Microbulbifer sp. A4B17: one gene and its partner. The protein of the gene in region 1 binds, or shares a complex with, the protein of each later gene. Links are inferred from orthologs where the notes say so. Each region holds a gene or a part of one and is shown on either strand. Other genes may lie near its edges.

Region 1 (4,615 bases):
CCGCACTGGAAATTCATAAAACCCGAGTGGCAATTTATGGTGCCGGTACAGCGGGCTTGCAAATGTACAAGGCGTTGGTTCACGGGCAACTGTATAAGCCTGTTGCCTTTTTTGATGATAACGCCTCCAAACAAAAGACCTTTATCGATGGGCTGTTCGTTTATAACCCTGCAGATATATTAGAAGTTGTTGCAGGTAAAGATATTGCAGAGGTAATCCTTGCAATGCCAGGGGTGGCCAGGCGACGCCGCAGGGAGATAACCAGGGCGTTAAGGGAGCGCGGCTTGGTAGTAAAGGCGATTCCCGGTGTGGAGGAGTTGCTCGATGGGGTGGGGCGCGCGGAGAATGTTTCGCAGACCTACGAGAATATTCTGGGGCGGGCTCCTGTTGAGCCGCAGCGGGAACTCGTTTCTGGTTCCATCAGCGGTAAAGTGGTTTTGGTCACTGGTGCCGGTGGGTCTATCGGGTCAGAGTTGTGCAGGCAGATATCGCAGTGGAAGCCCGCCAGGCTGGTTGTTGTTGAATCCTCGGAATACGCTCTCTATCAGATAGAGCGTGAGTTGCGACAGCAACACCAGGATGATGGTGTTCAGTTTGAGGTGACAGCCCTGCTCGGTGATGTGCGTAACACTGAGCGCATGGCGGAAATTATCCAAGGTTTCTCCGTGAATACGATTTACCATGCGGCTGCTTACAAGCATGTACCCCTGGTTGAGCAGAATGTGGTTATTGGTGCTGACAATAATGTCTTGGGTACGCTCTCCGTACTTGAGGCTGCTGAGCAGCATGGGGTTGAGCAGTTTGTGCTTATCTCCACTGATAAGGCTGTCCGGCCAACCAATGTTATGGGGGCCACTAAAAGATTTGCTGAGCTGATTTGTCAGGATTTTGGTCGCCGCTTTAACAGGATGCGCGTTTGCATGGTCAGGTTTGGCAATGTGATCGGTTCTTCCGGTTCCGTAATTCCGCTGTTTACTGATCAAATTAATGCCGGTGGCCCGGTTACAGTGACCCACTCTAAAGTAACTCGCTACTTTATGACGATTCCGGAGGCGGCCCAGCTGGTATTGCAAGCCGGCAGTATGGGGCGCAATGGGGATGTATTTGTACTCGATATGGGCGAGCCGGTACGCATCTATGATCTGGCTGAGCGCTTGATTCGTCTGATGGGGCATACGGTAAGGGATGAAGAAAACCCTGATGGTGATATTGAGATTCAGCTGACTGGGTTGCGACCGGGGGAGAAGCTGTACGAAGAGCTGCTACTGGGGGATAACGTGCTGGGCACAGATCACCCAATGATTATGCGCGCTGAAGAGGAGCGTCTCGATAGTGAGGCTTTGCAGCTCCTGGTTTCGGATCTTAGGGATGCGTGCGGCTCTCATGATTGCGAGCAGGTCCGCAGGATTCTTTGCCGGGCAGTAAAAGGCTACTCACCCAAGCAGGGGTTGGTCGATGTTGTCTGGTCGAGGCAAGGGCAGGCACACAAAGCTAAAGGTCGAGCGACTGTTGAGGTGTTGCCTTTGACTGGGGAGGCCAGTTCGCGCTAGGAGGCTATTCTTGGCGGTCGCCCAACATGGCTGGCCGCTAATTGACAGCCTCGATGTGGGTTGAAAAAAATATTCAGAAAAAGAAAAAGCCCGGATAGATGAGATCTATCCGGGCTTTTGTTTGGCTCCGCCTGCTGGGCTCGAACCAGCGACCCAATGATTAACAGTCATTTGCTCTACCAACTGAGCTAAGGCGGAATTTAATCTAATTTATAGAGCGCAAATTAAGCTGCGCTTTGAAATTTGGCTCCGCCTGCTGGGCTCGAACCAGCGACCCAATGATTAACAGTCATTTGCTCTACCAACTGAGCTAAGGCGGAATATCTTTTCGGCAGTGCCGTTGAGATGGCGCGTATATTATAGAGCACTTCCGACCAGGTCAACCCCTTTTTTGATCTTTAACTAATTGATTTGTCAGGAAATTATTTTTTTGGCCGCGCGCAAAATGCCGCTGGCCTGAGTTGGGGAAGGTAGGACGCTATTCTCTTGTAATTGTGGGCCGTATGACGAGAGCCTACAATCCGATGTTGCATGAATGATTAAGCGGTTGGGGGAAGTGTATGGAGTCGCGACCTTTTAAGGTGGAATCCAAGTATCAGCCAGCGGGCGATCAGCCGCTGGCGATAGAGCAGTTGTCAGAGGGGATTGATGATGGCCTGAGCCATCAAACGCTGCTGGGTGTTACCGGTTCGGGTAAGACCTTCACTATGGCGAATATTATTGAGCGCCTGCAGCGGCCGGCCATTGTGATGGCTCACAATAAAACGCTGGCCGCTCAGCTCTACGGGGAGTTTAAAGAGTTTTTCCCCAAGAATGCGGTGGAGTATTTTGTCTCTTACTACGACTACTACCAGCCGGAAGCTTACGTCCCCTCTTCGGACACCTTTATCGAAAAAGATGCATCTGTAAACGAGCACATTGAGCAGATGCGCCTCTCGGCCACCAAGGCACTTATTGAGCGGCGCGACGTGGTTGTGGTTGCCACAGTTTCGGCAATTTACGGTTTGGGTGACCCCGACAAATATTTGAAGATGGTGCTGCATCTGGATCGCGGTGATCTCGTTGACCAGCGCACTATCCTCAGGCGTCTGGCAGAACTGCAATACACCCGCAACGATGCAGATTTCCGTCGCGCTACTTACCGGGTGCGTGGCGATATTATCGATATCTACCCGGCAGACTCCGATTTGGAAGCGGTGCGCCTGTCTCTTTTTGATGAAGAAATCGAAGAGATCACCCTGTTTGACCCCCTTACCGGAGAGCAGCTTAAGAAGGTGCCCCGGGTGACCATCTTTCCCAAGAGTCACTATGTGACGCCGCGAGAGACGATCGTCAGCGCTATCGATGAAATCAAAGATGAGCTGCGAGGGCGCCTGGAGCAACTGCGTGGTAACAACAAGCTGGTCGAAGCGCAGCGGCTAGATCAGCGTACCCGCTACGATGTGGAGATGATGCAGGAGCTTGGCTACTGCAATGGCGTAGAGAACTATTCCCGCTACCTCTCCGGTCGCGGTATTGGTCAGCCGCCGCCCACGCTTTTTGATTACCTGCCCAGTGATGCACTGTTATTTATCGATGAGAGTCACGTGACAGTGCCGCAAATCGGCGGTATGTATCGTGGAGACCGGTCGCGCAAGGAAACTTTGGTGGAGTATGGCTTTCGTCTGCCATCGGCCCTGGACAATCGTCCTCTCAAGTTTGAAGAGTGGGAGGGGTTGGCACCCCAGACGGTTTTTGTGTCCGCAACCCCGGGGGCCTATGAGCAAGAGAATGCGGGGCAGGTGGTCGAGCAGGTGGTTCGCCCGACCGGTCTGGTGGACCCGGAAGTTGAAGTTCGCCCAGCATTGACCCAGGTAGATGATGCCCTGTCTGAAATTCACCGTTGCGTAGATGCTGACCAGCGAGTGCTGATTACCGTATTGACCAAGCGGATGGCGGAAGACCTGACTGAATACCTCTCCGAAAGTGGCGTTCGTGTCCGCTACTTACACTCCGATATTGATACCGTCGAGCGAGTAGAGATTATCCGGGACCTGCGTATCGGAGAGTTTGACGTGCTAGTTGGTATTAACTTGCTGCGAGAAGGCCTGGATATGCCGGAAGTTGCCTTGGTGGCAATTTTCGATGCCGATAAAGAGGGCTTCCTTCGTTCCGATCGCTCGCTGATCCAGACCATTGGGCGGGCTGCGCGAAACCTGGAGGGGAGGGCGATTCTCTACGCGGACAAAGTCACCGGTTCCATGGAGCGTGCACTCGAAGAGACTCATCGCCGCCGCGAGAAGCAGTTGGCCTTTAACGAGGAGCACGGCATTACCCCCAAAGGTATCCGCAAAAGTGTGGCGGATATTCTGGAGGGAGCAGTGGCCCCCGGCGTGCCGAAGAAAGGGCGTCGCAAAGTTGCCGAGGGTAAAGGTGAATACAAGGTGGATGTCGAGGCCCTTACCGATAAGCAGCGCTGGGCCCGAATTGCCGAGCTGGAAGAGCAAATGTACCAGCATGCGAAGAACCTGGAATTTGAAGCAGCGGCAAAATTGCGCGATGAGATTACCCACTTAAAAGGTGTGGAATAATCCTTGCTGAAGGGCGGGACTTGGATCTACATTTTGATAGTCCCGCACTGCCTTGTTGGTGCTTGGTCGCTCTTAAAAAATTTCACACAAAAGTTCAGTAAGTTGTTGAAAACACTGAAAAGCGGTGCTAAAGTTCGCGCTCTTCACAGCACAGGGTTCCCCCGCTGTAGAGCTTTAGACCCGTAGCTCAGTTGGTTAGAGCGCTGCCTTGACATGGCAGAGGTCGGCGGTTCAAATCCGCCCGGGTCTACCACCTTTCAAAAGGATGGATTGCCCATCCCGATCAAGAGTTCCATGAATAAATTCATGGATAGTTTCATGCGGTCTTTGGTAGGGATCGCCACTGAGAACAAAGGATAAACAATGCCCGTTGTTACTCTCCCCGATGGTTCCCGTCGAGAATTTTCTGCTCCGGTTTCCGTACACGATGTAGCCGCTGATATCGGCCCAGGTTTGGCAAAAGCCGCACTTGCTGGCGTTGTAGACGGCAAGGAA
Region 2 (17,223 bases), 1.6 Mb from region 1 along the record:
CCATCAAGGCTGCGCGAATGCCCGCCTGCTCTGGCTCGCGGGAATCGCCATTGGTAAAGAAGATGGTGTTGAATCGCTTCTTCAGTTCACCACTATCCAACAGCTGCTCTATCCATCCAGCTTTCTGGTCGGAGGTGCGACCACGAAAACCCTCTTTAGAATCCTTCAGGCTTTTGACGAAAGTATCCACATCGTCATCGACTGACAGCCAGACTTTCTCTGACTTGCCCAACAGTTCCGGATTGTCCGCCAAGCGATCGCGCAGGGTAAAAGGTGCCCCAGAGGAAACCAGGGTATAGAGCTCACGTTTGTCACTTCGACCTGTCACCGTAGGGAAACGTTCGCGCAAAGCCTGGCGAATGACACCGGTGAAGTTTGCCCAGGTCAGGCTTTCATCATCAACCTTGTCGATGCCCAGAATCTGCTCGTCGTAATGAACTTCCAACTGGATCGCCGTCTGGACAAAGGCACCACTTCCTTTGCTGATAATGTCAGTGAACAGAATCAGTACAGCGAGTACACCAAAAGCAATACTGCCAATACCCAGTCCACGAAACAGCTTTTCTTTGCGATGACGGCTGGCGAGACTCTTTTCGATACGCTCGCGAACCTGCGCCTGAGTAAGATCAGTCATACTGCTCCCGGTATTTTTTCACTACGTGCAAGGCAATAAAGTTCAGCACCAGAGTGGAGATAAACAACATCAGGCCCAAAGCAAAAGCGGCGAGAGTCTTGGGACTGTCAAATTCCTGGTCGCCAACCAACAGGGTCACTATCTGCACCGTCACGGTCGTGACAGACTCAAGCGGGTTGGCGGTTAGGTTCGCCGCGAGTCCGGCGGCCATCACCACAATCATGGTTTCACCAATTGCGCGGGAAACCGCCAGCAATACACCACCGACAATACCGGGCAGTGCCGCAGGAATCACAACCTTGCGCACTGTCTCGGACTGGGTGGAACCCAAACCCAGGGCACCATCGCGCAGGGACTGGGGCACCGCATTGATCACGTCGTCGGATAGAGAGGAGACGAAGGGAATAATCATGATTCCCATCACCAGGCCAGCGGCCAGTGCACTTTCACTGGATGCCTGTAGGCCCATGGAGGTGGCCAGCTCGCGAATAAATGGAGCAACGGTTAAGGCTGCAAAAAAGCCGTATACCACGGTGGGTACACCGGCGAGAATTTCAAGCACAGGCTTGGCCAGGGAACGTACGCGCTTACTGGCATACTCGGCCAGATAAATAGCCGCCATCAATCCCACAGGTACCGCCACAAACATGGCGATCGCCGATACCATCAGGGTTCCGGTAAACAGGGGGACAGCACCAAAGGCGCCACTCGACCCCACCTGGTCTGCACGCAGGGCCATTTGTGGACTCCAGTGCAAACCAAACAGAAATTCACTCACAGGTACCGACTGGAAGAAGCGCAGAGACTCAAACAATACCGATAGCAAAATACCGACAGTGGTCAGAATTGCTGCGCAGGCACAGGTGATCAATACCGTACGCAATACTTTTTCAACTTTTTCACGAGCGCGCAGCTTCGGAGAAAAGCGCAGCAGTGCAAAAGCGGCAAGCCCACTGGCCAATACCAAACTCAGGAAAGCCTGTAAATTATTGGAGCTGGAGCGCAGCTGGCTGAGGTAGTCCGCAGCACTCTGCAATTGCGGGGACTTTTCACCAATCAGGTGGCCCGCCGCGAGATTCTGGATCTGCGCGTAGAGAAGGTTTTGCCCGGAGATGCTCTCCGGCTTATCGGCAATACTATTCATAACCATCGCGCGGATGATCGCATCATCAAACACCAACCAGGCGCCGAGTAATAGAAGCGCTGGCAAACCACACCAAAGGGCGGTGAGCAATCCGTAGTAGCTGGGCAGGGCGGCCAGATTACGCACGCCGCCAAGACTGCGAGCAGCGCTTACTGCACGGCGAAAGCCAGTGCCGTAGGCCACTAATATCAGGAGCAGCAAAAGTGCGAACAGTGTGGGGGTTTGCATTGAATTACCGTACTAAAAATATCGTCGCTGGCATTATCCAGACTTTCTCCCGAGGTTCCATCACTGGGAGTGCGACAATTTGTGAGTCTTCTTATAAAGAACGGCCAAGCCCTTTCGAGCTTGGCCGTCAATTCCCTTTGACAGTACTACTCCAGAATTTTTTTACTTGGCTGCGAGATTACTCAGGGCATTCAGCTTGCGCACATCAGTAGCAATCTTCTGACGCTTCTCAGTGGGCAGAGGAATCATGCCTTTGTCAGCCAGATAGCCATCTTCGCCCCAAGCACGCTCATTGGTGAACTCAGCCAGGAACTGTTTAACACCGGGAACAACACCTGCGTGCTGCTTCTTAACGTAGATAAACAGCGGACGGGAAACCGGGTAGCTCTGATCAGCAATGGAGTCGAAAGTAGGGGACTGACCTTCGATCAGAGAGCCCTGTACCTTGTCAGCATTCTGGTCGAGGAAGCTGAAGCCGAAGATGCCCAGGGCGTTCGGGTTGGCAACCAGCTTATTTACGATCAGGTTGTCGTTCTCACCAGCTTCAACATAAGCGCCGTCTTCGCGAACGTTGTGACAGATCGCTTTGTAAGCGCTCTTGTCTGTTTTCTTCATGGCTGCAATCCAGCCAAACTTCTTACAGCCACCTTCCATTGCCAGCTCAGCGAAAGCGTCGCGGGTTCCGGAAGTCGGGGGTGGGCCCAGAACTTCGATTTTGGTGTTGGGCAGAGCTGGGTTTACGTCTTTCCAGGTCTTGTAAGGATTGGCTACCAGGGTTTCAGAACCGTTCGGGTTAGGAACTTCCTTAGCCAGTGCCAGGAAGATGTCCTTGCGGGTCAGCTTGAAAGGAGCGGCTTTCTTGGAGTTTGCGAGAACAATACCGTCGTAACCGATTTGTACCTCAACAACATCGACACCATTGCCGTTACACATCTCCAGCTCTGACTGCTTGATGCGACGGGAAGCACCCGTGATATCTGCCGTGCTTTCACCAACACCCTGGCAGAACAGCTTCATACCACCACCAGTGCCAGTGGACTCAACTACCGGAGTTTTAAACTGGGTAGCGCGGCTAAAGCGCTCCGCCACAGTAGTAGTAAACGGGTAAACAGTAGAGGAACCGACAATACTAATATAGTCGCGCGCAGCCATGGCTACCTGTGAAGTTGCCAGGGTCAAAGCTGCCAGAGAAGTCGCCAGAATTTGCTTGTTCATTGTGTAACTCCGATGAGTGTTTATATTTCACGCGGCGATGCTAGGAACAACGGGTGACGATTCTATGAATAAAAGATTACAAAAAGGTTACAGCTGTATTTTTACCCTGCTGGTATGAGGGAGGACAAAGGGTTAACCTTCAAGCAACATAAATAACAATAAGATGTAAAGAGAGAAGCCCCCAATGCGTTATCTGCTGTTCGGTGCGCAGGCACTTGAGCGCCTGACCAGTCATACGGGGCAACTGCTGTCCTGGTTCACCTGGGCCATGGTCCTGTTACAAAGCTTTGTTGTGGTGATGCGTCACGGCTTCAACACCGGCTCTATCGCCTTACAGGAATCTGTGATTTACCTGCACGGTGCCGCCTTTATGCTGGGGCTGGCATATGCACTACAAACCGACTCCCATGTCCGAGTGGATGTTTTCTACCGCAGGATGAGCGCCCGGGCCAAAGCCTGGATCAATGCAATTGGCTATCTGGTGTTCCTCTTACCCGTCTGCGCCTTTCTATTTATAAGTAGCTGGCACTTTGTACTGAATAGTTGGTCAGTTTTTGAAGACAGTGCAAATGCCGGTGGCCTACCGGGAGTGTTTTTACTGAAAAGCCTGATTCCTCTATCTGCCGTCACTCTGGCCCTGGCGGGACTGGCCCAATTTATTCGTGCACTGGTGCAATTGATGCTGCCCCAACAACAGCCCACCCCAATGTCATCATCAAAAACAGTATTGAAGCAGGTAGAAGGGGCCGAAGTGTGATTGAGCTAATTCCCTTTCTGATGTTTGCAGCCGTCTGTGCCCTGCTTATGTTCGGTTACCCTGTAGCTTTTACTCTCGCAGGTACAGCCTTGCTATCAGCGGGCCTGGGTATTGTGTATGGCCTATTCGATGCCGAGTTATTGCGCGCCTTCCCCGATCGCCTCTACGGCATTATGCAAAACGGCACTTTGGTTGCCGTTCCGTTATTTGTGCTTATGGGAGTGATACTTGAGCGAGCCAAGATTGCCGAGGATTTGCTGGTTAATCTGAGCAAAGCCTTTATGGGCGCCCCCTCGGGACTCGCCATTTCCGTGGTTGTAGTGGGCGCACTACTCGCCGCCAGCACTGGCATTGTCGGTGCAACTGTAGTCACCATGGGGCTGATGTCACTGCCCACCATGTTAAAAAACGGCTATTCCCCCAAACTGGCCACCGGCACTATCTGTGCCACCGGTACCCTCGGGCAAATTATCCCCCCCTCTATTGCCTTGGTTCTACTGGGTGACACCCTCTCCAATGCCTACCAACAGGCACAACTGTCTGCAGGTATTTTCAATCCCAAGCCGGTCAGCGTGGGGGATCTGTTTGTGGGGGCAATTATTCCCGGCTTACTGCTGGTGGCCGCCTATATCATTTATCTATTATTTATCGCCCGTCGCCCCAAACCCACGGAGACCAGTGAGCCTCCAGAAGTGGATAAGGCCCAACTGATTCGCAGCCTTTTGCCCCCGATTGCCTTAATGCTGATTGTGCTTGGGTCAATCATCGTTGGCGCTGCCACCCCCACGGAAGCAGCAGCCGTCGGCGCGCTGGGGGCGGCGTTACTGGCATCCAGTCGCGGAGCTCTAAGCTTTAAGCGCGCCGGGGAAATCGGCCGCAGTACACTTCAGGTCTCGGCAATGGTTTTCGCCATATTGATTGGCGCTTCATTATTTTCTCTGGTATTTCGCGGTTACAACGGCGAAGAGCTGGTGACAGGATTTTTCCACAGCCTGCCCGGGGGGGTAATCGGTGCGACACTGTTGGTGATGCTGGTAATCTTCCTGCTGGGCTTCATCCTCGACTTTATCGAAATCACCTTTGTAGTGGTACCAATTGTGGGCCCGGTACTGCTGGCAATGGGCGTCGATCCGGTGTGGCTCGGCATTATGATTGCCATCAATTTGCAAACCTCTTTCCTAACGCCTCCATTTGGGTTTGCTCTCTTTTACCTGCGCGGGGTGGCCCCCAGTTCTGTGGCCACATCGGCCATCTATCGCGGGGTAGCGCCTTTTATTGCCATCCAACTTTTACTGCTGTGCCTGCTGGCGATATGGCCGGCCCTGGCCACTTGGTTGCCGGGGGTGGTTCAGCAACAGTGATCTGCGACATGTGGAGAGCCGTCCATAGACTGAGAGGCAGCACCAACGGCCAAAAACGCGTCTACGGCCGACTAAAGGCCGAAATTTATTCTGGTCAATTACTGGTCAAATTGTGCTAGAATGCGCCACCATTCCAGTAGTGGAAACCAATAACTCTAACAATCTGTGAGTACCCGATGTCCGCACTGTCAGCTCTCGATGAAGATCCGCAACCCACAGGCACGCTAACCCTGCAAACCCTGGCTATGCCCCGCGATACCAATCCGCAGGGGGATGTTTTTGCCGGTTGGCTGATGTCGCAGATGGACCTCGCTGGCGCCATTCTCGCGCAAACCATGGCGCGCGGCCGTGTCACAACTGTTGCGGTGGGCAGCATGGTTTTCCTGCGCCCGGTTCCGGTTGGCTCAACAGTCAGCTGCTATGCGGAAGCCATTGAAGAAGGGCGCTCCTCGATTCGTACCATGGTTGAGGTTTGGCTGACGCGGGTGGATTCCGGTGAGCAGGTCAAGGTCACCGAGGGTGAGTTTGTATTTGTCGCTATCGACGATGCCGGCCGTACCAGACCGCTGCCCTGATTGTAGGTTTCGAGTTTGCCGGCTGTAGTGCAACACAGCCGGCAATATCATCGGCCCAGTAGTTGGCCGCTAATCTTCCTTTAACTCTCTCGCCTGGTAGTAAGCCTCTTCACTGATCTCGTGGTAGGGCTTCACATCCCGTTCAAATTCCTTAAAGGCTTTGTAAACACGGGCAAACTCCGGGTCCTGCTGCGCCGTCTCCTGCATAATTTCGTTGTTGATCTTCTTCAGGTGAGACAGAACATCCTCCGGCAAGCGCTCCACTTTTACCCCGTGCTCTTCTACCAGCTCCTTGAGGGCCCGGTTATTACGTGCCGTATATTCGTCCAGCATATCCTGGTTGGCTTCGCGGGCGGCGACCCGCACTATTTCCTGCAAATCAGCAGGCAGTTTTTCGAATGCCTTTTTATTAACGATAAATTCCAGGATAGAGCCCGGCTCATGCCACCCTGGGTAGTAGTAATACTCGGCGACCTGGTGGAAACCAAAAGCGAGATCGTTGTAAGGGCCCACCCATTCGGTGGCATCAATCACTCCAGTCTGGAGGGCGGTGTAGAGTTCTCCACCGGGAATGGTCACCGCAGTGCCGCCAGCGCGGTTTAAAACCTCACCACCCAGGCCAGGAATACGCATCTTTAGGCCCTTTAAATCCTTCACCGACTTGATCGGTTTGTTAAACCAGCCCGCCATCTGTACACCGGTGGAGCCCCCCGCAAGTGGGATCAGGTTAAAGGGCTCGTAGATCTCCTCCCAGAGTTCGAGACCACCACCGTGGTGCAACCAACCATTCATTTCCTGGGCATTCAAGCCAAAAGGCACCGCGGTAAAAAACTGGGCAGCAGGCACCTTGCCTTTCCAGTAATAGGCCGCGCCATGCCCCATCTGCGCGGCGCCTTCCGATACAGCACCAAATACGCCAAGGGCAGGCACCAACTCACCGGCACCGTACACTTTGATCCTGAGACGCCCGGCTGACATCGCCTCGACTTTCTTGGCAAAACGCTCCGGCGCACTGCCGAGGCCAGGGAAGTTCTTGGGCCAGGTAGTAACTAATTTCCACTCGAACAGCTCTTTATTACCCTCTGCGGAAAAGTGCTGGGCAGGACCCATTGCTGCACGGGAAGCTACCAGGGCGGCGAAGGTAATGGCGAGCAGGGCTAAGAGCCCGAGAATGATGGCCGGGTACCAATTGAGTTTTTTCATTGCTACTAATTTATCGTTATTTTTGTATTGTACAAATTATCGGCAGACGCTTTGGTCGCCATCTTAGGTCTTCAGGGGAGGTCCTCTGTGATTTGACCCTGGTATTTTGAATGGATTCCCGCTACCGCTGGAATCCATTCACCACCATCTAACTTTCAATTCTGCATGTCTCTCAGTACCGACATGCTCCGGCACTCAGTATTTAACGCTCAGTGCCAGCTCAAGCCATCACTTAAAGCGGCTGCAACTTGGCCATTGAAAGTATCAGCCTCTTGTCGCCAACATCGTCAAAATTAACCAGCACCCGCATTCGAGGACCCGTTCCCTCAAACTCAATGACAGTTCCTTCACCAAACTTGGCATGGTCCACTCGCCCTCCCAGAACCAGCGGGGGCAAATCATCGAAGTCTGGCGCCGGGTCGGAAAACTGGCCTACCTTGCCGTAGTCCGCCTGATAGAGAGGGCGGGAAATTTCGGTCTTCAGGCGCACTTCTTGTACAAACTTGGACGGAATTTCGCCGATAAAGCGGGAAGGGCTGTTATAGGTTTCGCTGCCAAACAGACGCCGGTTTTCCGCGTAGGTAATGTATAGCTTGCGCATGGCGCGGGTGATACCCACGTAGCAGAGGCGTCTCTCCTCCTCCATGCGGCCGGGCTCCTGCGCCGACATCTTGTGGGGGAACAGGTTTTCTTCCACACCCGCCATAAATACCAGGGGAAACTCCAGACCTTTGGCGGAGTGCAGGGTCATCAGCTGGACGGCATCCTCAAACTCATCCGCCTGGCCTTCACCGGCATCAAGGGCAGCGCTGTCGAGGAACTGGTTAAGAAGGGGAATTTCCTCCTCATCTTCCTCTCCCTCGGGCAGGCCTGCACCGGTAAAGCCGCGACAGGCAGTGACCAGTTCCTGCAAGTTCTCCACCCGTGTTTGGCCTTTCTCGCCTTTCTCTTTGCCGTGAAACTCCAGCAAACCGCTGTTTTCGATCACATCCTCAGCAATAGCATCCAACTCTTTATCTTCTGCATTCGCTGCCAGCTGGTTAATCAGGTCCAGGAAGCTCTGCAGGGCATTGCCGGCGCGAGCAGCCAATACCCGTTGCTGCAACATCAGCTTGGCCGCCTGCCACAGGGAGCAGCCCTGCTCCCGGGCATAAGAACGCACCATCTCTACAGTGCGCGCACCGATGCCACGGGTGGGCGTATTCACCACTCGTTCAAACGCAGTATCATCATCGCGGTTGGTAATCAGGCGTAAATAAGACAGGGCATTCTTGATTTCCAGGCGCTCGTAGAAGCGCTGGCCGCCATAGATACGGTAGGGCACCTGCTCGCGCAAAAGCCCCTCTTCAAGTACCCGGGATTGGGCATTGGAGCGGTAGAGGATAGCGATGCTGTCGCGGCGATTACCGTCGCGCACCCAGTCATTGATGCGCTCGACAATAAAGCGCGATTCATCCTGTTCGTTGTAGGCCGCGTAGACGGCGATGGGCTCACCCTCTTCGCCCTTGGTCCACAACTCCTTGCCCAAGCGACCACTGTTATTAGCGATCACCGCATTAGCCGCGTTCAGAATGGTGGAGGTGGATCTGTAGTTCTGCTCCAGTCGCACCGTCTGCACTTCTCGTAAATCTGTGGAAAAGTGCTGGATATTCTCGATCTTGGCACCGCGCCAGCCGTAGATGGACTGGTCATCGTCACCCACGGCGGTGATATGGCACTGCTCACCGGCAAGTAGGCGCAGCCAGGCATATTGAATCGTGTTGGTATCCTGGAACTCATCCACCAGGATATGGGGGAAGCGCCGTCGGTAGTGGGCCAGAATAGCGTCGTTATTCAGCCAGAGCTCGTGGGCGCGTAGCAGCAGCTCACCGAAATCCACCAATCCACCGCGCTGACAGGCCTCTTCATAGGCGAAGTAGATTCGCACCATGGTCTGCAACCAGGGATCGGCGCCGGCATTGATATATTGCGGACGCAGACCTTCATCTTTCTGCGCGCCAATCCACCACTGGGTTTCACGCGGTGACCACTTCTTATCATCCAGCCCCAGATCTGCCTGTATCCGCTTGATCAGGCGAAGCTGGTCATCGGAATCCAGAATCTGGAAATTCTGCGGCAACTTGGCTTCTTGCCAGTGAGCCCTGAGCAGGCGGTGAGCCAGGCCGTGGAAGGTGCCCACCCACATGCCAAAGGTATTCACCCCCAGCAGCTCTTCGATACGGGCGCGCATCTCGCGGGCCGCCTTGTTGGTAAAGGTTACCGCCATAATGGAGTAGGGCGAGGCGCCCTCCACCTGCATCAGCCAGGCGATGCGGTGTACCAGCACCCGGGTCTTGCCCGAGCCGGCACCGGCCAGAACCAATTGATTGCCGGGCGCGGCAGCTACTGCTTCGCGCTGGGCGTCGTTGAGGGGGTCTAAAATCTGAGATACGTCCATGGGCGAAGATTGTACCAGAGCTGATGCACAAGACCTGTGTAAATAAACAGGATTTTGCCCTGCCTGACAATGTAATGTCGCTCGCCAGCGGAGGGCACAGCAGCTAAACTGCGCCAACTGGCATAGAGAAGGAAGTCCTGTGAAACCGGCGGAAGTAACGCAACGAATCAGTGAACAACTGTCATCCATGCGCAAATCAGAGCGCAAGGTGGCGGAGTATATTCTCGCCAACCCCGATGAAATCATTCATATGCGTATCGTCGACCTGGCCACTGAAGCCCAGGTGAGTGAACCTACTGTGGTGCGCTTTTGTCGCGCCGTGGGCTGCTCCGGATTCCAGGAGTTCAAGCTGAACCTGGCGCAGCAGCTGGCTTCCAGCCCCAGCTTTGGCCAGATTGCGGTTACGGAAACGGACACCATTGCCGAGTACAAGCGCAAGGTTTTCGACTCCACGGTGGATACCCTGCTGAAAGTTCGCGATAGAATTGACGACCGCGCCCTTGAGGCCGCAGTCACGGCAATGGCCGCCTCCAAGCGGGTGGAATTCTTCGGTTTTGGTGCCTCCGGTGCTGTCGCCGCCGATGCCCAGCACAAGTTCTTCCGCCTGCAACTGGCCACCGCCGCCCACTCGGACCACCACATCCAGAATATGTCGGCCATGTCCATGCAACCGGGAGACGTAGTCGTGGCTATCTCCCAGAGCGGTCGCACCAAGGCGCTGCTTCGCTCCATGAGCATGGCAAAAGAGCAAGGTGCTCTGGTGGTTGGCCTGGCGCCCAGCGGCTCGCCGGTGGCACAACAAGCCAGCATCCCCCTGGAAGTGGATGTGGAAGAAGATATCGAGATCTACACACCGCTGTCCTCACGCATTGCTCACCTGGTGGTGATTGATGTGCTCGCCATCGGTGTAGCCCAGCGCAAAGGCCCTCAGCTACAGGAGCACCTGTTGAAACTGAAGCAGGGACTGTACACATTGCGGGAAGACAAGCACTAAACTCCCACTTATCCAAGGTGGGCACTGGATAGTTGCCCGCCCGTCTCCACCATAGCCTTTTCCCGCCAATTGCGTTTTCGGGGAGATCCCTCCAGGCTGTACCAGAGCAACAAGATGACATCCACCGCTTCGACCACGGAAGACAAAGCACCGCGCTGGCTGGTGGTGTGGCTTGCCGCCCTCGTTTCCCTGACACCTTTTTCGATCGATAGCTACCTGCCCGCAATTCCGTCGATGGCTGCAGCCCTGGATACAGAAGTTGAGCGGGTGCAGTACTCGGTATCCAGCTTCCTGCTGGGCTTTGCCCTCGGGCAGCTGTTTGGCGGGCCGCTATCGGATCGCTGGGGGAGGCGTTTGGTAGGAACTATCGGCCTCAGCATTTATATGGTCAGCTCCCTGTTGGTCCTGTTTACCGATCATGTAGACCAACTGATTATCCTGCGCTTTTTCCAGGCGGTCGGCGGCGGCTTTGCCACAGTGATCTGCGCCGCCATAGTGCGCGACCTGCACAGTGGCCGTGAAGCGGCAAAAATAATTTCCTTGATCAGCACCATCATGCTCATTGCACCGCTGATCGCCCCGGTGATCGGTTCTGCATTGCTAGCCGTGGGCGGCTGGCAGAGTATTTTCGTCTTTTTGTTACTGTACGCTCTGGCAATGCTCGTATTAGTGCAGCTGCTACTGCCGGAGACCGTCTCCCGCTTTACCCGAGCGCGCCGTCAGTTAATGCCGCTAAAGTCTCTCGTAGGCAGCTACGGCCAGGTTTTGCGCAACCCCCGCGCGATTGGGTTCCTGATTGCACAGGCCTGTGTCAGCGGTTCGATGTTTATCTACATCACCACCGCGCCCTTTGTGTTTATGGATTATTTCGGTGTTAGCGCGAATCAGTTTCCGCTGTTTTTCGGTATCTGCGTGCTCGGACTAATCTTTATGGTTCAGGTGAATATCCGCCTGCTGAACTTTTTCGAGCCGCGCAATATCCTCTTGGCGGGTATTGCCTTGCAGTTATTGGGGTGCGGACTGTTAGTTCTGGGTACCATGACCGGGGTTAAAGAGTTAACCCTGTGGATGATTCCACTGGTTTTGGTAATGAGTTCCATCGGAATTACCGGGCCCAACGCCGCCGCCTGTTACCTGGAGTTTTTCCCGAAAATCAGTGGCAGCGCTAATGCACTCTATGGCGCCACCATATTTATCACAGGGGGTATATTGGGTGGACTGGTAAGCAGCCTGCATACAGGAACCCTGACACCTATTGCAGGATCAATGGCAGGTTGTGCCTTTGTGGCACTGCTATCCGCACTTTTCCTGGCCAGGGCACGCAAACCGATAGAATCAGATATACCGGCTAGCCGGAGGTTTACCCCACGTTAATTGAGGCTTTTTTATACAGCTTCCAACCCCTCTTCTTGAAGGGCCCGCTGTACTGCTGGCCGCTCTTCCATGCGCTTCTGGAAAGCCTGAAGCTGGGGCCAACGTGACATATCAAACTGCTGAAGCTTCAACCACCGCGAAAGCACATACAAGTAAGCATCGGCAACGCAGAAACTGTCCCCCATTAAATAGTCCTTATTCAGGCACCCCTCGATATAATCAAACCAGTGGATTAGCCGCTCCCTGGAGTACTCTTGTTCCTTCTCTGTACCATTCCAGAAAAGTGGTCTGAATAATTTATGGACCTCTGCGCTGAGAAAATTCAGCCACTCCAAGACCCGGTAGTGGGCCAGGGTACCCACCGCTGGCGCTAACTGTGCATCGGGTTTTTGCTCCGCCAGAAACTGAACAATCGCAGGACCTTCAGTAAGCACTTCACCCCCCTCAAGTTGCAGTGCGGGTACATATCCTTTTGGGTTTATCCTTGTGAAGTCGTCGCCGTTTCCCAGCTCGTGGTTTTTTAAATTGACCTTCTGCAGTTCCAGATCAATACCCGCCTCACAAGCGACTATATGAGGTGATAGAGAACACACACCCGGTGCATAAAAGAGCTTCATGGTGATCCCCTGGGGTAATAGCCCATTTCTCAGCAGTATAGGCGCAGATTAGTTTTTCCCGACAACACCTCAAGTGCTACAGATTTAACACCCTTAATCCCGCTGATGCAGAAATCTATTTACCGCGAATCCAATGATCCAGACTGAAGCGACCGGCACCGGCACAGGTGAGAATCAGGAAACCACCGGCAATAGTGATGTTTTTCATAAAGTTGGTCATCTCAGCCGCATCACCCGGGGCCAGGTGTATCAGAAAAGCTGAGGCAAGGCAGAAAAGGAAGAGGATAAAAGCTGAGATTCGGGTGAATATCCCCAGTAGAACTGCGAGCCCGCCCACCAGCTCTACTACGATCACCAGTGGCAGAATGAAACCGGGTATGCCCATGGACACCATGAAGTCTTCTGTCATTTCGTAGCCGCCAATTTTATTCCAGCCAGCACGAATAAAGATAAGCGACATCAGAACCCGGCCAACCAGCTTTGAGGTGTCGCACAATATCGGATGATTCACTACCACTTCCTCGATCTACATTGCGCATTGATGGGTATGGACTCACAAATAGTGTAGACACTGTCGCAGCATTTCCTGGTGTCGACCGAGGCTTCCTTTACCCCTAAAAGGTCAAAAGCTCCTTTTGGCGCAATAATCATCCTTTTATTTTTAATTACATGTGGAACTGTACTAACAGGCTGCGGAAAAGTAACGAAATGATATTTAAAAAGCTAAGGCATTTATGAGCTTTTTGTGGGGAGAGGGATGAAATCCGCTTGAACGCAAAAATGAAAAATGCAGTTGTGTGGTGCTCATGAGCCGCTACAATTGCGCGCCCATATAGAGGGAGTTGGCCGCTTGTGCCCGCGTGGTCCGCCCCAGTGTAATCCTGTTGCCCCATATCCATCCCAAGGAAATTCGAGCAGCCTCTGCACGACTACAATAACGGCACGCTTACCACCATATAAATTGCCGCAGGGGCGCTCCCCGATACGGCGTTAAACCACCCGAGAATTTTTCAGCGCTGGAGTCCACACACGGCATGGAAGTTTATTACACCTTTTGTTTTCTTGCCGCCGTATCAGTATTTCTGGGCTTCCTGAATCAATACGTATTGCGCGCTCAAAACACGATTGCCATTACTGCTGGCGCCCTGGCTTTGTCACTACTGGTCACCGCACTGGGTAAACTGGGGGTGGTGGAGCTGCGCACTTGGGCAGACCAGCTACTCCCTCTGCTCAACCTTGAGGATATCCTGCTTAAGGGAATGCTCGGGTTCCTTCTATTCGCCGGCAGCTTACATATCGACCTGCTGGAACTGCGCAACCAGAAACTCGAAATCGGTCTTCTCGCCATTGTCGGCACCCTGATTTCCACCTTTTTAGTGGGAGCACTGCTGTACTGGTTCCTGATGCTGATCAATATGCCAGTGGCATTTGTTTACTGCCTGTTATTTGGTGCGCTGATTTCGCCTACCGACCCTATCGCCGTACTGGCAATTATGAAAAACCTGAAGGCCCCGGAGCAGGTTTCTATCCAGGTGGAGGGTGAGTCCCTGTTTAACGATGGCTTCGGCATCGTAATTTTCGCGGTGATATACGCCCTCGCTTTCGAGGGCGGACAACCCACGGTGCCGGCAGTGGCAGAACTGTTCGCCGTTGAGGCTCTGGGAGGCATTCTGCTGGGACTGATCATTGGTGGTGTTTTCCACTGGGCCATTTGCTGCACCAATGATCACAGCCTGGAATTGATGCTGACCATGGTTATTCCCACCGCCGGTTTCTCCCTGGCCAATGTCCTCGGCGTCTCCGGTGCCTTGGCGATGGTGGTGAGCGGCATCATTATCGGCAACTTTACCCGCGAACGCGGCTTCTCCCGGGTGAGCCAGCACGAACTGGATAATTTCTGGAGTATTACCGAAGACTTCCTCAACGGCTTGCTCTTCCTGTTGGTGGGACTGTTCCTGATCACCATTGACCTGCGCCCCTCCGACTACCTGCTGATGGCTGTGGGTATTGTGATTGTCCTCACCGCCCGGGTTTTCGCTGTGGGCATTCCCTTTCTGTATTTGAAGAGCCGCCGCAAGTACCACCCCTATACCAACCGGATTTTAATCTGGGGGGGACTGAAAGGGGGATTGGCGCTGGCGCTGGCGATGTCTATCCCCGCCGGTAGTGCCTTTGTGCAGGGTCAGGACCTGCGCTACCTGTGGGTGGTAATGACCTATGGCGTGGTGCTCTTTTCTATCGTCGTACAGGGCTCTACCATAGCGCCATTGATCCGTCGCAGCCGGGAATTTGCTGAACCGGAGCGCGACAAACCCCAGCAACAGACAGCCAAATAGCGATAACGAACAAATGGAACACTCCGGCTTCCTTATTGAGGCAGTAATATTTATGGCTGCCGCAGTGATTGCGGTGCCTATTGCCACCCGCCTGGGCCTTGGCTCAGTTCTCGGTTACTTACTCGCCGGTGTGGCCATAGGCCCCAGCGCCCTCGGCCTGGTCGGCGATGCCAGCGATGAAATGCACGTCGCAGAATTTGGTGTGGCGCTGATGCTGTTCCTGATCGGCCTGGAGCTGCAACCCAAGAAACTGTGGAAAATGCGCGGCGCTATCCTAGGCACCGGTAGCGCCCAGCTGCTTTTCTCCGCTGCGGCTATCGCCGGGCTGGTACTGGCTTTTTCCGGGATGGACTGGCGCTCATCGGTCGCGATCGGACTGATCCTGGCACTCTCCTCTACAGCGATTGTATTGCAGTCCCTCAGTGAGAAGGGCCTTCTCAAAAGCCAGGGCGGGCGGGCTGCGTTTGCGGTATTGCTGTTCCAGGATATCGCTGTTATTCCCATTCTCGCGCTATTGCCGCTACTGGCGGGTACTGCAGCCAGCCCCCACGAGAGCGGCTTGAGTGGCTGGTATTACGCATCGGCGGTTATCGGCACCATGCTGGCTTTCATTTTTGCCGGGCGTTATCTGCTAGGTCCCTTGCTACGCCTGATGGCAGGCAGTCAGGTGCGCGAGTTGTTTACCGTCAGCGCTCTGCTAATCGTATTTGCCGCAGCTGCGGTAATGACCTGGCTGGACCTGTCTCCGGCACTGGGTACTTTCCTTGCCGGGGTACTGCTGGCCGAAAGCGAATTCCGACACGAACTGGAAGCGGACATACAGCCCTTCAAGGGCTTGCTTCTGGGCCTCTTCTTTATCGCCGTGGGCGCCAGCCTTAATTTCTCCCTGATCGCAGATAATCCGCTGGTGCTAATCGGGTTGGCACTGGCGTTGGTACTGGTTAAATTTACCGTTCTTTTTGTACTGGCGCGCAGCTTGAGAATGTCGAAGGGGGAGGATTGGCTATTCGCCCTGTCGCTGGCGCAAGCCGGTGAATTCGGTTTTGTACTGGTGGCATTCTCCACCCAGCTCCAAGTACTGAGTGCAGACATCGGCAACCTGCTTGTGGCACAAATTGCCCTGACCATGGCACTTACACCGGTGCTGCTGCTGGTCTATGAGCAGTTTATCCAGCCTCGTTTTGTCGCCGGCCCCGAGGTCCCTGACAACCTGGATACCTCACCACCAGTGGATTCCGGCTCACCGGTAATCATTATTGGCTATGGGCGCTTTGGGCAGATTGCCGGGCGACTTCTGAATGCCTGCGGTTTCAATACCACCCTGCTCGAACGCAATGCGGAGCAGTTGGATTTGGTACGGCGTTATGGCATCAAGGCTTATTACGGAGACGCTTCACGGGAAGATTTACTGCGCGCCGCCGGAGCCCAGAATGCAAAGCTGGTTATCCTGACTTTGAGCGACCAGGCCGCCTGCCTGGAAATTGTGGCCCAGCTGCAAAAGCACTTCCCCAATGTGACTATCCTCGCCCGCGCCCGCAACCGAATGCACCAATATGCTTTGATGGAAGCCGGGGTGCGCTATATCTTCCGCGAAACGGTGGATTCGGCCCTGACCATTGGGGAAAAAGCACTGGAGTTATTGGGGCTCAGCCCAATACAGGCGCGCCGCGCCGCGCTGAAGTTCAAGCAGCACGACCAGCGTATGCTGGAGGCGCTCTTTCCCTACTGGCGCGATGAGTCCCAGCATATTGCACAGACCCGGATTTATCGCGAACAACTGCTGCAGGCATTGCAACAAGATCGCCGCGACAAGGATCTACACCTGGATCACTACTGGGAAGAAGCCAAGCCTGAGATGGAAAAGCAGTAACCCGTTTAATGACTTTGAGGGCTATCACTGAGTACAACAATGGCAGCCCTTCCCGGACTCAGGCTTTCGCTGATATGCCCCTCTCCCTGCAAATCATTGGCTAACAAGATATCCCCGGGAGCAAAGGTATGTTGCGCGCCGGAACTGGTCGTTAGCTTTACTCTGCCTTCAAGATAAAGAATAAATTGTGCCTGTGGGGCGCAGTGCCAATCAAATCGCTGGCCCCCGGTAAATTCACGGAACTGCACCTGCTTGGCGGGGTAGGGGGTTGAATAATTACCCAAAGGCTCACGTTGTGGACTGTCTATAACTCTTTTCCGAAGCAGTGAAACCCCATCATCTGCATAAAGCTCTACGAATTCCATATTAAGAATTTTCCAGATCGACAATGATAGTTACAAGATAGAGATTTACTCTTTGCTTATTAAACTCGCCTCAACCAGATCAACTTCTAAAACAAGTTTGCGATGAAGTTCAT

The links.
Region 2: the proteins of uvrB (region 1) and uvrD are in contact, whole or in part, in a crystal structure (PDB 7EGT), measured with the Thermus thermophilus proteins. The link is inferred for Microbulbifer sp. A4B17 from one-to-one orthologs. Residues at the interface, in WP_096411307.1 of Thermus thermophilus: Glu23, Leu25, Arg26, Asp27, Gly28, Glu29, Arg30, Phe31, Arg55, Glu326, Asp327, Phe328, Glu379, Ser382, Gln383, His398, Gly400, Arg401; in WP_096412145.1 of Thermus thermophilus: His654, Arg656, Phe657, Gln666, Asp668, Glu669, Lys680, Arg681, Leu682, Ser683, Lys685, Tyr686, Ala687.

What each region holds. Positions count from the first base shown.
Region 1 is NZ_CP029064.1:3,380,030-3,384,644, reverse strand. What follows is about bases 1,630-4,615. They hold uvrB (excinuclease ABC subunit UvrB), read left to right. Parts: upstream 1,630-2,110; coding sequence 2,111-4,120; downstream 4,121-4,615. Other genes in these bases: thrS (threonine--tRNA ligase), read left to right, coding at 4,484-4,615. In the rest of the region: BTJ40_RS14955 (nucleoside-diphosphate sugar epimerase/dehydratase), read left to right, coding at 1-1,550. UniProt on the Escherichia coli protein: The UvrABC repair system catalyzes the recognition and processing of DNA lesions. A damage recognition complex composed of 2 UvrA and 2 UvrB subunits scans DNA for abnormalities.
Region 2 is NZ_CP029064.1:4,968,769-4,985,991, forward strand. The notes cover bases 6,953-9,879. They hold uvrD (DNA helicase II), read right to left. Parts: upstream 9,555-9,879; coding sequence 7,350-9,554; downstream 6,953-7,349. Other genes in these bases: BTJ40_RS21830 (TRAP transporter substrate-binding protein), read right to left, coding at 6,953-7,117; hexR (transcriptional regulator HexR), read left to right, coding at 9,694-9,879. In the rest of the region: phosphate ABC transporter permease PstA, read right to left, coding at 1-634; phosphate ABC transporter permease subunit PstC, read right to left, coding at 627-2,006; BTJ40_RS21810 (PstS family phosphate ABC transporter substrate-binding protein), read right to left, coding at 2,169-3,221; BTJ40_RS21815 (TRAP transporter small permease subunit), read left to right, coding at 3,406-3,978; BTJ40_RS21820 (TRAP transporter large permease subunit), read left to right, coding at 3,975-5,339; BTJ40_RS21825 (acyl-CoA thioesterase), read left to right, coding at 5,525-5,914; more of BTJ40_RS21830, read right to left, coding at 5,984-6,952; more of hexR, read left to right, coding at 9,880-10,548; BTJ40_RS21845 (multidrug effflux MFS transporter), read left to right, coding at 10,663-11,922; glutathione transferase GstA, read right to left, coding at 11,934-12,539; BTJ40_RS21855 (DoxX family protein), read right to left, coding at 12,655-13,050; BTJ40_RS21865 (sodium:proton antiporter), read left to right, coding at 13,574-14,875; BTJ40_RS21870 (monovalent cation:proton antiporter-2 (CPA2) family protein), read left to right, coding at 14,889-16,745; BTJ40_RS21875 (hypothetical protein), read right to left, coding at 16,751-17,110; BTJ40_RS21880 (Na+/H+ antiporter), read right to left, coding at 17,156-17,223. UniProt on the Escherichia coli protein: A helicase with DNA-dependent ATPase activity. Unwinds DNA duplexes with 3'-5' polarity. Translocates on single-stranded DNA with 3'-5' polarity. Initiates unwinding more efficiently from a nicked substrate than double-stranded DNA.